4 regions of the Virgibacillus sp. CM-4 genome follow, and region 1 is predicted to be linked to each of the others. Evidence: predicted binding sites of a transcription regulator. Region 1 holds the regulator's gene; each other region holds the start of a gene.
The links. The regulator Rex, encoded in region 1, represses fermentation and respiration genes when NADH is low (regulators of the CRP and FNR family bind a similar motif). The targets are predictions, from matches to a motif close to TTGTGAAATATTTCACAA.

Region 1 (2,208 bases):
TAGATGAACAAAAACTTCCAGCATTTCCTCCCAAATGGTTTTAGTTGACTCCAGTACGGTATGCTGTGATAAATAACCAAGGGTTAAATCTTTTGGTTTAAACAATTCACCTTCATCATAAGTAAGTTCACCAGCCATTATTTTTAATAACGTTGATTTACCTGAACCATTTCTGCCAACAATTGCTATACGATCATTTTCTTTTACTTCTAATTTAATATTGGATAGAATTTCATCAGCACCAAACGCCTTTGAAAGTCCATTTATTTGCATTAGTATCATACGTTTCACCTCATCTATACTAGTGTATCTTAATTGCGGGAAGCCAAGCAATATAATTGTGAAATCGGTCACGACTTATTTCCATTTTTCTGCTAAAATAGAGGTGGAGCTCAATAACTGTCACAATTTCTACAAGAACTATTTGCTGCGATGTAACATGTAAGCGGTCAATAAAAGGGTGTCTACCATTAAGCGATGCATCTGGTAGAACAATGGGGATTATTATCGTAAGAAAGAAGGAATAGCAATGGATCATAATAAAATACCTCAAGCAACTGCGAAGCGGCTACCATTGTATTATCGATTTATTAATAACTTAAATCATCAAGGAAAAAAGCGAGTATCTTCAAAAGAATTGAGCGATGCTGTCAAAGTTGATTCAGCTACAATTCGAAGAGATTTTTCCTATTTTGGAGCACTAGGTAAAAAAGGATATGGCTATAATGTTGAATATTTACTTGGTTTTTTTCGTAAAACCCTAGATCAGGACGAAACAACAGATGTTGCTTTAATAGGGGTAGGTAATTTGGGTACAGCATTTTTACATTATAATTTCATGAAAAATAATAATATCCTTATTAAAATGGCATTTGATAGTGATCCGGAAAAAGTAGGTACGACGATCGGCGATGTTCCTGTTTATCATATTGCAGATTTAGAAAAAAAATTAGATGGTGTGAATGTTGCTATCTTGACGATACCTGCGAGTGAAGCGGACGGGATTACTGATAGACTTGTTGCAGAGGGAATTACTGGGATTCTCAATTTTACGCCTGCTCGAATTACTGTTCCCGAGTATATTCGTGTACATCATATTGATCTTGCTGTTGAATTACAAGCGTTGGTATATTTTTTAAAGCATTATCCGCTAGAAGAGACGAAGCAGCTGGATTAAAAAAGAAGCCGAATAGGGTTTCTTTTTTCAGTAAGTGGGGTATAGCATACAATAGAAGGTCTAGATAACTTGAACTGGCTAACTATGATGTACATAGATCGAAGCATCTCTTATGTTAAGGCATACTTACTTGATGGCATCGATAAAAGTTATAATGGAGGAATCACAGTGGTAAGAAAACGCAGTATTATTTTTTTACTTCTCATCGGTATGTTGATGATTACATTGGCTGTGGGTGGAAATGAAGAAATAAAAGGGCAAAAGGTCAATGCGCAGGAGGCAATGAGCTGGAATGAAATGGAAGATGGAAATCGGGAACAACTAAATATAATGAGTTATGATGTAACAGAATATATAAATACAATTGATAGCGAATCACCGGCATATGACACAACAAAAGATTTAATGGAACAGATGGAAGTTATTCATTTGGGTGATGATCCATCATCTGACCAAAAGAATAAAAAGAAGGAATAGCAGGCTAACTGCTATTCCTTCTTTTTGTGTTTTAAGCGAAAATGAAGAGATATTAAGCGAATGCTGACACCAATCTCGAGTGTAGCAAAAACAGCTAACACCATTGTTGTTACATTCCATATCGTTTCATCTACACTTAAGATTGCAATATAGGTAAAAAATACTCCCATGATAAAATAAATGATTGCCATGGTTTTTGGTGAAATCTTCATTTGTAAAGCCCCCGTTAAATATCAAGCCCACCATAAGGCGGATCGGGGGAGATCCCCCGAAATTATAATGTTAAAATGGTTTGTAATTCCTTCAGTTGCCTTTCTAATTCAGCTGGATCAATATTATATTGCGCGATAACGACAATTGAATTCATGGCCATGTGCACGAAAATAGGGACGAGTATCCGTTTTGTTTTTACATATAAATAAGCGAAAACGAGCCCCATGGAACCATAAACCAATATATGCTGCGGTTCACCGTGGATAATCGCGAATATGAAAGCTGATAGTAATGCAGCAATCAGAAAGTTTGTCCGTGTATATAGTCTGCCAAATATAATC
Region 2 (2,208 bases), on a different contig from region 1:
TCCTTGGATGGTAGTTCGGAATTAAATTTATTCTTGTTTCTTTTGCCTTTAGGCGCTAATATCTGCAGATGGTCCAAATGTTTCATAGTGAATAGCGCCGTCTTTCACCTCCATTTTTCTTAAAATACGAAGGATGGTTTGCATAAATCCATTTGGACCACAAACATAAAAAGATGCATTCGTGGTAGGAATTACACGATGGAGCCATTCATAATCAATATGACCATGTTTATCACAATCATCATGATCGTTACCATAGACAACATAATTTGTTATATTTGCATATTCCTTTGTAAGGTTTTTCACTCTGTCTTTCATTGCATGATGTTTGGCTGACCTTGCCGCATGGATAAAGATAACCTGTCGATGGGGCTGCTTTTCAATAACGGTTTCTAACATACTCATTAACGGAGTGAATCCCACGCCCCCACTAATTAGAACTAAAGGTGTTTGGCATTCTGAATCTAAGGTAAAGTCTCCAGCAGGAGCACTTATTGGCAGAATAGATCCCTCATGTATCGTTGTATGAAGAAAATTCGAAACGATCCCTTTGGGATATGCATTTCCCGGTTCACGTTTTATACTAATTCTATAAAATTCGGCATTCGGAGCAGTTGATAAACTATATTGTCGTAGGTGATCAAAGGGCTCATCTTCTATTTGTGCCTTAATGGTTATATATTGTCCTGGTCTGTATTTAGGTATTGGTAAACCATCCGTTGGTTTTAGGTAAAAAGAGGTAATTACTTCGCTTTCTACAACTTTTTTAATCACCGTGAAATCACGGTATCCTACCCAACCACCTATTTTTTGTTGTGTTTGTTCATATATTTCTGTTTCTATGGTTATAAACATTTCTGCGATGACGTTATATGCCATTTCCCAAGCTTTTAATATTTCCTCATTTGCTGTATCCCCTAAGACTTCTTTAATCGCTAATAGCAGATATTTTCCAACAATTGGATATTGTTCAGCTTTTATATTTATGCTCGTATGCTTATGTGCGATTTGTTTTATATGAGGAACTATTTCTTCTAAGTGTTCAATATTTGCTGCAGCTGCATAAATAGTATTTGCTAATGCTTTTGATTGTGCACCTTTTTGTTGATTCGTTTGATTAAAGATATTGTTTAATTCCGGATGATTCGCAAGCATCAGACGATAAAATTGTTTTGTTATTTTTTCTCCGTGTTCTTGTAATACTGGTACAGTCGCTTTAATAACGTCTATTGTTCTCTTGTCTAAGCTTTCCGTGGCATTTGTCATAAAAACTACTCCTTTAAAAGATGTATTTTTAATACACCTTTATTGTATGGAACTATTTTTCCTATTACAATGGGGATGAAGTCAATATGTGTTACAATAATGTGAAGTTATTAACAAGTGAGTGTGATGAGGGTGAATTTAAAGAAATATACAGACTATGCATTACGTGTGTTAATATTTACAGGATTAAAATCAAAGCAAGAACTGGCAACCATTAAGCAAATTTCTGACGTATATAATATTTCTCAGGAGCATTTAAAAAAAGTAGTTCATGAACTTTCAAAAAGAGAATTAATCGTGTCTGTAAGAGGTAGAAACGGTGGTATCAAGTTAGCTAAACCTGCAAATGAAATTAATGTCGGAATATTAATTCGCCAGCTTGAAAATGATTTTATAATGCTAGAGTGTTTTGATAAAGGAACAAATCACTGTGTGATTTCTCCGGGTTGTACGTTAAAACATGTAATTAATAAGGCGCTAGTTGCTTTTTTTAAAGTTCTTGAAGCGTATACTTTAGATGACTTAATAAAAAATGAAGAAGAACTTCAAAAACTAATGGGAATTACCATTCAAAAAGGGGAATAATTTAAGGGGATAACTTGGAAATAATTGATTGGATTACTGTATATTGCATAGATTCCTCGTTTTGTTTAAGACTAGTATATAAAACATTTCGAAGAAGGAGTAGTATCGCATGAACATTCAAAAAGGTGACCAAAAATTTTTTCTTGGGGAAGATGAACAGTACCCAAAAGCTGTCATAACGTATGGTTTTTCTGACGATGGGGATGTTGTTATCAATCATACAGAAGTCTCGGATGACTTACGTGGTCAAGGAGTGGCGGGGAAGTTGGTAGAGGAAGTCGTGAATTATGCTAGAGAAGAAGGGAAAAAAGTAAATCCTGTTTGTCCCTATGCCAAAAATAAAATGGAAAGAACGCC
Region 3 (2,208 bases), on a different contig from region 1:
TTGTATGTATATTCAGTTCATGAACGATGAGTTCATTCCTGAAATTGAGGCTTCGTTAAAAAGGAATGTTGTAAAACGGGGGATTCTTGGGAGTTCACTAGGTGGGAACGTCTCGTTAAATATTGCGATAAAGGAACCTAGTAATTGGACACATCTGTTACTCCAATCTGCAGCAATTTCAAAGAAAGACATTGCTGTTATAAACAATGTCGCGACACTAAATTGGAATATTTATCAAACCGTGGGGATAGACGAGGAACAGTTTGTTTCTCCCATTACCAAAGAAAATCTATATATTCTAACGAGAAATCGTGAGTTATATCATACGTTTCTTAAGCAAGAAGCAACAGTCCAGTATAAAGAACAAAAGGAAAGACATGAATGGGCGTTTTGGGAAAAGGATTTAACTAGTGTTTTAGATTTTTTTATAAATACCCCGTAATGAGTTATAGCAGAGCCAAGCAGTTTATTAACTGCTATAAGGTTATATAGCATAAAAACTAAATTTTGTAATGTATCTAGTAGCTTCTAAAAATAAAAAAGTAGTAAAAAACCTCCATAAACATTTAATGGAGGTCTTTTACTACTGGGTTTGTTTTTCTTTGATAAAAGGTAATTATTACCTATCAAAAAAGTTGTCATTAATTAGCCCAACCATGAAAGCGCTAAGAAGGTTAGTATATTGCTAATAAGTCATTTTATCCCAATTTTTACTACCTATATTCTGCCATATTTTATTCATTAAATGTTCATTTTTTGTATGATAAAACTTGAACATTTTCTGACATCCAACACATCAATATTGTTTTTCAATGGTTATGGTATTAATATTGATGATGGATTTTGTGAAGTGTGTAACAAAAGTATTTCAATATATTTTCATTTAAACAACATGCAGGGGAGGGTATCTCTTATGAAAATGAAATGGGTGATGCTAGCATCGTTATTCACATTATTAGCGGTTCTTACTGGTTGTGAGCCATTATTAGTATTAGACCCTGAAGGTCCGCAGGCTCAAACCCAGGCGAATGTCATCTGGATATCAATTGCTATTATGTCTGTTATTGTAATTGTGGTATTTGCTATGTTGGCTTATATCCTATATAAATACCGCGCATCAAAACAATCAGACTCATATGAGCCACCGTATATAAAAGGGAATGTTATAGTTGAATCACTTATTGTAGGGATTCCGGTACTTATCGTAATCGTACTATCTGTAATTTCAGTTCAAAGTAACTATAAAGTAGAAGCTACTCCAGAAGGATATGAGAATGATGAGCCACTAGTGGTTTATGCTTCTTCTTCAGATTGGAAATGGCATTTTAGTTATCCTGAACAAGATATTGAAACGGTTAACTATCTTTATGTTCCAACTGATAGACCACTAGAGTTTAGACTTTATTCTTATGGACCAATTACAAGCTTTTGGATACCGCAACTGGGCGGTCAAAAATACGCAATGTCCGATATGATAACTACGCTGCATTTAGCCGCAGATAATGCTGGAGAATTTATGGGTAGAAATGCGAACTTTAGTGGGGAAGGTTTCGCTGAGAATACATTCAGCGTAGAAGCAATGCCGCAACAAGAATTTAATGATTGGGTGAAAGAAGTCAAACAAACAGCAGATCCACTAACGGAGGATAAATTTAATGAATTGCTTGAGCCCGGTCATCTTGGTCAATTAACCTTTACAGGCACACACTTAGAATTCAACCCTCCACCACAAGGGCATCATGAAGGTCATGGTGCTGGTTCGGAAGGTGAACATAATGATGAATCTAGTTCAGAACACGATGCACATGGTGAACATGAATCAGATTCCGGTCATGCAGATGAAACAGAGGAAAACACAGAGCATCAACATTAAGAATTAGTACATCTGGGTTATCCGGAAAGGAGAAATAAGAATGGACTTTTTTGAACGATTTCTAATTCCGCATCCGAGTCCAATTATTTACGCATCGATGGCTGCTATTGTTCTTACTACAATAGCAATCATCGTCGGTCTTACCTATTTTAAAAAATGGGGATATCTATGGCGTGAATGGCTTACAACGGTTGATCATAAGAAAATAGGAATTATGTATTTAATCTCTGCCTTGCTCATGTTGTTTAGAGGTGGAGTAGACGCTATCATGATGAGGGCGCAAACATCCATGCCAGAGAATACGTTATTGGATGCACAGCACTATAATGAAATAT
Region 4 (2,208 bases), on a different contig from region 1:
AATACTTACGATAACCAGGCTGTAGTACTCCTGTAAAGAATTCTCCAACAGCACCAGACCCATAACTAAATAAGCCGATTCTTGCACCGTCCTGTAACTCTTCCTGCTGTTCTAGTAATGATAGAAGGCTTAAGTATAAAGAACCTGTATAAATATTACCAACTTGCTTATTGTACGTTTTACTAGCTTCTAAATTGGCCACTAATCTTTCCTTATCTTCTTCCGTTCCTTGTTCATAGATCGCACGTAACGCTTTTTGACCCATTTTCGTATAAGGAAGATGGAAACAAATAGCTGTAAAATCTTCTAAACCGAACCCTGATTGTACTTTATAATCTTCCCATACACTCTCAAAGAAAGAAATATACTTTTCATTTGAAAGCTTGCCATCGACCATTGCTGTATCTGAGTAGACAGGGCGCCAGAAGTCCATAATATCGGCTGTTAAATAAGCACTTTTATCTTCTAAAGCTAGAATACGTGGGTCTGCACTAATAACCATTGCAACTGCACCTGCTCCTTGCGTTGCTTCTCCACCAGAGTTCAATCCATACCTTGCAATATCCGCACCTAAAACAAGCACTTTGCTTTTTGGATGTAAAGCAATATGACCCTTCGCCATTTGAATTCCAGCAGTAGCACCATAACATGCTTGCTTCACCTCAATTGTTCTCGCTTTTGGGTTCAGCCCTAATAGATCATGGATATATACCCCAGCTGATTTTGAATAATCAATACCAGATTCTGTACCAAAAATGACAAAGTCAATGTCTTCCTTATCTTTATCGTCTAATATATTTAAAGCAGCATTCGCTGCGAGTGAGACTGCATCCTGTGTAATCGGAGCGATTGCCATTTTCTCTTGTCCAATACCAATCGTATACTTTGCTGGATCAACATCTCTAGCGACTGCTAACTTATTCATATCTAAAAATAAATGTGGTGCATAAAATCCTATTTTGTCTATACCAATCTTCAATGTTCTGCTCCTTTACTACCATAGTTAGAATTCCTAAAAGTATCGCTTTCCTACCATTAGTGATTTTATTCACAATTAATTCTTTTTACATACCAATATATTAAATGATAATATAATCTACTTCTAAACACAATCATCGTGTGTTAACGACTTAAAAAAACCCAGCTCTGTAAAGAAACAGTCTGGGCTCTTCTTGTATTAATTTATCCCTATACTCCACGCTTATTTCCCCAAAGAAATGTATGTAACTGTGGAAGCACTCGGACATCCTTTAGAATAGTGCTAACCATTACTTGGTCAATCAGCTCCTCGTATTTTTGCAGTAAATATAACGACAATGCTTGATCATTATCCATCGTAATTTCATCATTTCCCACCTGAAGATATAAGCTTACATCTGGATAGCGTTGATGGATATTTTCTGCGTATCCTAAATCATCTTCATTAAAGATGACTACTTTCAAACTGCATTTTCCACGTTGCTTTTGTTTCAATGAATCAATAATAAAATCAAGGGTTTGATAATTTGTTTTCATCCCTGAACTTGGAGGTTTTGGAGAAAGTGTTAGATCATCAATCTTTGTAAACCATGTCTGCCATCTACTCCCTTGTGTTTCGAGCGCTACCTCCAGATCGTGATCATGCAGGATATCAATCAGTTGATCGATTTGGGGGAGTAATCCAGGATTCCCACCTGAGATCGTCACATGACCAAATTGATCAGCACCTTTTTCCCTTAAATCTTGCATAATCTCTTCTGCTTCCATCATTTGAATGTGATGTTTTTCTGTACCATCCCAAGTAAATTTTGAATCACACCATGAGCAGGAATAATCACAACCAGCAGTTCGGACAAACATGGTTTTTCTACCAATAACCATTCCTTCCCCCTGAATCGTCGGCCCAAAAACTTCAATTACTGGTATTTTCACTTACCTATCCCCTTTCTTTGGACGATATACACAATAACTGGACGGTGTTTCTCGTATATATACTTGGATACAGCGGGGGGAATGGGATAATGTATCTAAGTATTCCTGCACAAGTTCATAAATCGTCCGTGCCACAATCTCAGTAGTTGGAAAAGCATTGGGATTATGATCGGAAAAAGCAACATCCTGATTCATGACAACATGATCAAAACGTTTATGAATAAGATTTTTTATTTGTTTAAAATCTACTAAAAACCCTGTATGATTGAGTTCTTCACCAACAATAGTAATATTTGT

Region 2: the regulator Rex is predicted to act here: its motif matches at 1,366-1,383, upstream of nsrR (nitric oxide-sensing transcriptional repressor NsrR).
Region 3: the regulator Rex is predicted to act here: its motif matches at 844-861, upstream of qoxA (cytochrome aa3 quinol oxidase subunit II).
Region 4: the regulator Rex is predicted to act here: its motif matches at 1,037-1,054, upstream of M948_RS38725 (hydroxymethylglutaryl-CoA synthase).

What each region holds. Positions count from the first base shown of each region.
Region 1 is NZ_AUQA01000008.1:169,530-171,737, reverse strand. It holds gene M948_RS41825 (ABC-F family ATP-binding cassette domain-containing protein) at 1-282, opposite strand, end outside; gene M948_RS41820 (redox-sensing transcriptional repressor Rex) at 530-1,177, shown strand; gene M948_RS41815 (hypothetical protein) at 1,247-1,654, shown strand; gene M948_RS41810 (YdiK family protein) at 1,666-1,866, opposite strand; gene M948_RS41805 (CPBP family intramembrane glutamic endopeptidase) at 1,929-2,208, opposite strand, start outside.
Region 2 is NZ_AUQA01000005.1:92,365-94,572, reverse strand. It holds gene hmpA (NO-inducible flavohemoprotein) at 49-1,266, opposite strand; gene nsrR (nitric oxide-sensing transcriptional repressor NsrR) at 1,399-1,851, shown strand; gene M948_RS32605 (GNAT family N-acetyltransferase) at 1,961-2,208, shown strand, end outside.
Region 3 is NZ_AUQA01000003.1:133,557-135,764, forward strand. It holds gene M948_RS31795 (alpha/beta hydrolase) at 1-442, shown strand, start outside; gene qoxA (cytochrome aa3 quinol oxidase subunit II) at 914-1,873, shown strand; gene qoxB (cytochrome aa3 quinol oxidase subunit I) at 1,914-2,208, shown strand, end outside.
Region 4 is NZ_AUQA01000006.1:1,091,206-1,093,413, forward strand. It holds gene M948_RS38725 (hydroxymethylglutaryl-CoA synthase) at 1-979, opposite strand, end outside; gene queE (7-carboxy-7-deazaguanine synthase QueE) at 1,189-1,911, opposite strand; gene queD (6-carboxytetrahydropterin synthase QueD) at 1,912-2,208, opposite strand, start outside.